One region of the Blautia sp. AF32-4BH genome, then DNA from elsewhere that is predicted to be linked to it. Evidence: riboswitches for the same ligand, from Rfam matches in the RefSeq annotation. Region 1 holds a riboswitch; the other holds the start of a gene.
What was found. A riboswitch is a leader RNA that binds a small molecule or an ion and turns the genes downstream of it on or off. The one in region 1 is predicted to bind lysine.

Region 1 (3,414 bases):
TTCAGAAGCTCGTCTACCAGTGTAGTTTTACCATGATCGACATGGGCGATGATGGCAACGTTTCTTACATCTTCTCTCGTTGTTTTCATTTCTTCATTCCTCTTCCTATGGGTTGACCCTGCCGGGTTCAATTTTTCAAAATTTCAAGCCGGCCGGGAATGTTTATCACAGCACAAAGGCAGGTGCCTTGCCGTTTTGTCTCTGCTGGATGCCTGCCTATCTGAACTATTATAGCACAGAACAGAGAAAAAAAACAGGGAAGATGTGACATTTTTTGTATTGCAATGGTAGAAAATACGAAGCATGTGGTGCGGTTTTTACAGAAACATATACAAAAAATTGGGCAGAATGCTGATTTGAATAGAAATAAAAAAATCTGGAAAAAAGTGGTTCTGAAAAAGAAATGTGGTTCATACATTAGGATTATAGATCAGCAAAGTACCGATCAGAAATCAATATTCAGAAAGAAAAGACAAAGGAAGGGGATTTTCATTATGGCAGACAAGATGATTGAAAACAATCAGGTGGTTATCATGGGAGAGATTGTCTCCCCGTTTACATTCAGCCATCAGGTATTCGGAGAGGGCTTTTACCTCGTCGATGTGATGGTCAAGCGGTTGAGTGAATCGCAGGACATCATTCCGGTGATGGTCTCCGAGCGGCTGGTGGACGTATCACAGGATTACCAGGGTGAGTGGATCTGCATCAGCGGTCAGTTCCGGTCCTACAACCGCCACGAGGAGAAGAAGAACCGTCTGGTACTCTCCGTATTTGCGCGGGAATTAAGCTTCGTGGAGGAAGAGGACGATTCCGTCAAATCCAACCAGATTTACCTCGATGGATACATATGTAAACCGCCGGTCTACCGGAAAACACCTCTGGGAAGAGAGATCGCCGACCTTCTGATCGCGGTCAACCGTCCGTATGGAAAATCAGATTATATCCCGTGCATCTGCTGGGGACGGAATGCGCGGTATGCCTCTGCGTTTGCCGTGGGCGGCCACGTTCTCATCTGGGGACGGATCCAGAGCCGGGAATATATGAAGCGGCTGAGCGAGACGGAAATGGAAAAGCGGACCGCATATGAGGTTTCGGTGAGCAAGCTGGAATATAGTGAGAGTTAAAGCGCGATCCGCTGTTGACAAGAAAATTTAATGATGCTATAGTAAAAGCAGAACTGAAGTGGATAGAGGTCGCATTACTTCAAGAGTACCTTTTCGGATGCCTCAGCAGCAAAAGAAGAAGAGGAAAAGGGAAGAATGCCGAAGGACATCCGGCGCTGAACCGGTATGCTCCTGGGCGCAGGTTGAAAAAATCTGCGACTGTCATCGAGAGATGGAGAGCTATCTGATCATAGATACTGCGTATGTGTGAATTTGGAGGCGATCTTATCTGGGATGAGGCGCCTCTTTTTTTAACGGAAAGTGAAATTTTCCGTGGGAGATAAGCTCCGGCGACTGATTTCTTATGGTTTTATCTGACACAACATACAGGAGGAAAAGAGAATGTCTATTTTTAAAGGTGCAGCTGTTGCAATTATCACACCGATGACCGAAACACAGGAAGTGAATTACGAAAAACTCGGAGAACTGATTGAGGAGCAGATCGCCGGCGGAACCGACGCCATCGTTATCTGCGGAACCACCGGTGAGGCTTCGACCCTGTCCCATGAGGAGCATCTGGATGCCATCAAATATACCGTGGAAAAAGTAAATCACAGAATCCCGGTAATTGCAGGAACCGGCTCCAACAGCACGGAGACAGCAATTTATCTGTCTCAGGAAGCAGAAAAATACGGCGTGGACGGACTTCTTCTCGTTTCTCCGTATTACAATAAAGCAACACAGAAGGGCCTGATTGCACACTTTACCGCAATCGCAGACAGCGTCAAAGTGCCGGTCATCCTTTACAACATTCAGGGCAGAACCGGCGTAAACATTGCACCGGAAACGATCGTCTATCTGTTCAACAACGTTGAGAATATCGTTGCAGTCAAAGAGGCTTCCGGAAACATTTCCCAGGTCGCAAAAATTATGCAGCTGACCGATGGAAAGATCGATCTGTACTCCGGAAACGACGATCAGGTTGTGCCGATCCTTTCCCTTGGCGGAAGCGGTGTAATCTCCGTTCTTTCCAACGTAGCACCGCGTGAGACCCACGACATGGTACAGAAATTCCTCGACGGCGATGTGGCCGGATCCAGAGAAATCCAGCTGAGAGCACTGCCGCTCATCGATGCGCTGTTCTGCGAAGTAAACCCGATTCCGGTAAAAGCAGCGCTGAACCTGATGGGCAAAGAAGTTGGACCGCTTCGTCTGCCGCTGACCGAGATGGAGCCGCAGAACCAGGAGCGCCTGGCAAAGGCTATGAAAGATTTTGGAATCAAACTGGCTTAAGTTAAGAATACACGAAGTAAAGAAGGAAAAAGACAATGGTTAAAATTATTATGCATGGCTGCAACGGCCATATGGGACAGGTCATCACCGGCCTGGTAAAAGAAGATGCAAATGCAGAAATCATAGCCGGAATCGATATGAACGACAACGGCCAGAACGATTATCCGGTATTCAAAAGCCTGGCAGAATGCGATGTTCCGGCAGACGTAGTCGTTGACTTTTCTTCCTACAAGGCAGCCGACGCACTGCTCGATGCCTGCAAGGAGAAAAAACTTCCACTCGTCCTCTGCACCACAGGCCTCACCGAGGATCAGCTCAAAAAAGTGCAGGAGACCAGCAAAGAAATCCCGGTTCTCCGCTCTGCAAATATGTCCCTTGGTGTGAATACGCTGATGAAACTGGTACAGGCAGCTGCAAAAGTGCTTGCCGAAGCAGGCTTTGATATGGAAATCGTGGAGAAACACCACAAACTGAAATGCGATGCCCCGAGCGGAACGGCCATCGCCCTGGCTGACAGCCTGAATGAGGCAATGGACAACCAGTACCACTATGTTTATGACAGAAGCCAGCGCCACGAGCAGCGTGATCCGAAGGAAATCGGAATCTCTGCCGTACGCGGCGGCACGATCGTCGGAGATCACGATGTCATCTTCGCAGGACCGGACGAGGTTGTTATCCTTTCCCACAGGGCATATTCCAAAGGAGTTTTCGGAAAAGGAGCTGTAGAGGCTGCAAAATTCCTGGCTGGAAAACCGGCTGGCATGTATGACATGCAGGATGTCATTGCTGCGAAATAAGGCAGAAACAGGGAAAAAGTGAATAGAAACCAGAAAGTGCGCAACGAAAATGCGAAACGTTGCGCACTTTTTCTTTTCTTACAACGGGATTTTCGGAATTGAGGAAGTTATTTTGCAGAATATTTGGCAGAATACACAAGAAAAAATACGGAATATCAAAAGAGAACGTGAAAATCGCAAACGGTAATGGAAAAATCAATGCGCAACAAGGTAAAACGCTA
Region 2 (3,414 bases), on a different contig from region 1:
GCCGTAGCTGTTCAGGGCTTTGCAGGCGCTGCGGATCATATCTTTGATTTCCTCTTTGCTCGGCACCGGAATGCTGTCGTAAACCGGTTCCATTGCATTGTCGAAGAATCTTCCGTCCGGCTCACCGTTTTCCATACCGATCTCTCCGCCCTCCGGCTGCGGGGTATCTGCGGTGACGCCGAGGAGTTCCAGCGCTTTGCTGTTGACTACGAGGCAGTGGCCGCACGCTCTCGTCGCGCAGATCGGAACTTCAGTTGATACGCGGTCAAGATCGTAGCGGTTCGGCATGCGGTCCACGTCCGTGAAGTAATCCTGATTCCAGCCGCGGCCCATCAGCCATGCGCCGTCTTTTCGCGGATGCTCTTTCTGGAAGGTGTCGAGGCAGGCGAGCATATCTTCCAGGCTTTCGGTATGTGCGGCAAGCTGCGCTTTCAGCAGGGAGCTTCCGTAATTTAAAAGGTGCATATGGCTGTCGTTAAAACCGCTGCAGACGAATTTTCCGCCGAGGTCTACAACTTTGTCGCCGGCTGCTGCAAGGGCATCTGCCTCTGCGCTGCTTCCGGCGAAAACAAATTTGCCGTCTTCTACTGCAAACGCTTCGACAAGCGGCAGTTTTCCGGTGTAGACAGCTCCGTTTTTGTAAATTGTTTTCATATCATTATCCTCCTACTGTCATCTAAATTTGATTCTATTCTTTTCTGCCCATTTGCGCAATATACAAATTCAGACACGCTATTCTCATGCGTGTCTGGATTCGCTTTTGAATATTTTTTATTTCGTTTTCTCTTCGTAGAACAGGCAGGCGTTCTTGTCTACCGTGCCCTGGCCGAAGTTTCTTGCTTTGTAGTCTTTCAGCAGTTTGAAATACTGGTTCGAGAGAATCAGGATCACTGCTACGTTGACGAAGGTCGGGATCGCAGATGTGATATCAACGACAGTCCAGATAAAGCCCTGGTTGTTTGTCTTTACCAGATAGATCGTCCACAGTACGCCCGGCAGAGCGCGGACTGCGTAGAAGATTTTCATGACGATATCTTTCATCTTGCCTTCTTTTTTATACAGATGCTCCAGAATTGCCAGATAGTAGGTGAACCATCCGCCGGAAGTCGTTACAGTGAAAATGACCATGATGACTGCCAGAAGGATGCTTCCAAATTTGCCGAATCCGCTTGCAAATGCACTTAAAGCAAGTGTTCCGCCGTTCGTTCCGTCGGTCCAGTTTCCGCTTAAGATAACGGAAAGTGCGGTGATCGTACAGATAACCATGGTATCAAAGAATACCTCGAAAGATCCCCACAGACCCTGCTCTACCGGATGCGGTGTTTTTGCGGAAGCATGGATCATTGGAGAAGTACCCCATCCAGCCTCATTGGAGTATACGGAACGCGCCATACCCACACGGATAATCTCGCTGACTGCGCAGCCGGCAAAACCGCCGATCGCTGCTGTTCCGGTAAATGCGTTTGTTACGATGGCTGCAAATACGCCAGGAACGCGGTTGATGTTGATGATGATCATGCCAATTCCCATCAAGATATAAAGAACGCTCATAAATGGAACGAGCTTGCTGAACAGACTTGCGATTTTCTTCGTACCGCCGCTTGTAACGACATAGGTCAGAATGCAGAGCAGAACGCCCATCACGATAACGCCTTCTACTTTGAAGCTTCCAAGATTGATATTCTCAATACCGAACGCACCGGCTACGACCTGAGATGCGGTCAGGTTGGAAGAGGTTACGAAGAAGGTGGAGAAAATACCGATGCCGAAGATGAGCGCCGGGATCAGCCACAGCTTGCCCCAGTGGCGCTCCTCGCCAAGTCCGCACTCCATGTAGTAAGTCGGACCGCCGTAGTACTCACCTTTTTCGTTGGTGTGACGGTAGTAGCAGCCGAGGGTAACCTCAACCTGTTTTAATATCATACCAAGCAGAGACGAAAGCCACATCCACATAATGGCTCCCGGGCCGCCTGCTGCAACTGCAGTTGCAACACCGGCGATATTACCGAATCCTACGGTACCGCCGATAGCGGTCGAAATCGCCTCAAACGAGGAAAGCATACCCTTTCCTTCACTTGCTTTGTCTTCTTTCTGGAACAGTTTTCCGCCGGTTCTCTTCATAATCCAGCCAAAGTGACGGAACTGGAAAAATCCAGAACGAACGGTAAAGTACAGACCGGTCAGAATCATCAGCGCGATCAGCGGCACGCCCCAAAGGACACCGTCCAGCCAGTTAAGAAATGCTATCATGTCAAAATCCTCCCTTTTTTCTTTTCCGGCAACAGTTTTCTTCAGACGTATCCTGTAACACCCGTTTCGTCTTTCGTTCTCCAACCAAACAGATTTCCACCCCTGGAACCTTTTGTCACGGTTCCAACTGCAGTACAATAAAAAGAGCAGCGGTCTTCACCACTGCTCCATTAAATCTACGTTCATGAAGCAATAGCTCCTCCACCAGTACGGTGAGAGTGCACAGCCTGTTCGACTGTACCCCAACGCAGACAGTTTTTCGGGAACTGCCCCGTTTCGGCGAATGCTCCTTTCCCTGCCCGTCCCAGACCCCGTTGTCTCAGGACAGCTACTCTTAGCCTTCGCGCCTCTATTGCCGAATATGTATATTGACAGGTATTATCATATGTTTCTTTTCGCTACTTGTCAATCGTTTTTTCGACATTATTTTACAAAAATTTTATATTTTCGAAATTTGTCCTGATTTATTTGACTTTCTTGTCTCCCTCTGACGGCTTCAGCTGGTTGAACTTCCACAGACGCTCCATATAGCCGGACTGCTCTTTGGCCAGCTCTTCCACATTCGGGTTGTAAATGATTCCTTTTACCATTCATTCTCTGTCTGTCATACTGTCCTCCTGTCTGCTGTAGGATCTAAATAAGTATCCCTTCCAGATGATCCATCTCATGCTGGCAGATCTGGGCTGGCCAGCCGGTGAATTTCTGGCGTTGTTTTTTCCAGTTCCAGTCGTAGTATTCGATTTCGATGTTCTGGTACCGCTTTGTTTTCCGCACGCCTGGCAGGGAAAGGCAGCCTTCTTCTGTTTCGTAGGGGCCGCTTTTGCGGACGATCACCGGGTTGAACATGATGATGTCGCGGAATCCGGCGTTTACGATGATGATGCGTTTTTTCACGCCGATCATATTTGCCGCCATGCCGACGCATGCCTCGCGGTTTGCTGCCAGTGTGTCCTGCAGATCTCTTCCCACCTGCAGATCTTCCTCTGTCGCCGGGACGGATTTCTGTCCGAGGAAGAGAACGTCTCTCATAATTGGTTTTACCATTTGTGTTTCCTTTCTCTTTCGGCCTTAAAGGCCAAAATCGTTTAATTTTCTATTTGAATCCACATATCGCACGATGTGCATCCGATTACGTTTTTTCCGCCTTTCTGCTCCAATCGTTCT

Region 2: another riboswitch for lysine. It lies ahead of DWZ44_RS14245 (alanine/glycine:cation symporter family protein); the one in region 1 lies ahead of dapA (4-hydroxy-tetrahydrodipicolinate synthase).

The regions. Positions count from the first base shown of each region.
Region 1 is NZ_QTVL01000005.1:163,728-167,141, reverse strand. Features, by position in the region: gene typA (translational GTPase TypA) at 1-89, opposite strand, end outside; gene DWZ44_RS08415 (single-stranded DNA-binding protein) at 495-1,124, shown strand; lysine riboswitch at 1,180-1,354, shown strand; gene dapA (4-hydroxy-tetrahydrodipicolinate synthase) at 1,506-2,396, shown strand; gene dapB (4-hydroxy-tetrahydrodipicolinate reductase) at 2,432-3,193, shown strand.
Region 2 is NZ_QTVL01000013.1:61,915-65,328, forward strand. Features, by position in the region: gene DWZ44_RS14240 (amidohydrolase) at 1-654, opposite strand, end outside; gene DWZ44_RS14245 (alanine/glycine:cation symporter family protein) at 772-2,250, opposite strand; lysine riboswitch at 2,436-2,610, opposite strand; gene DWZ44_RS14250 (maltose acetyltransferase domain-containing protein) at 2,715-2,840, opposite strand; gene DWZ44_RS14255 (peptide deformylase) at 2,884-3,294, opposite strand; gene DWZ44_RS18490 (hypothetical protein) at 3,336-3,414, opposite strand, start outside.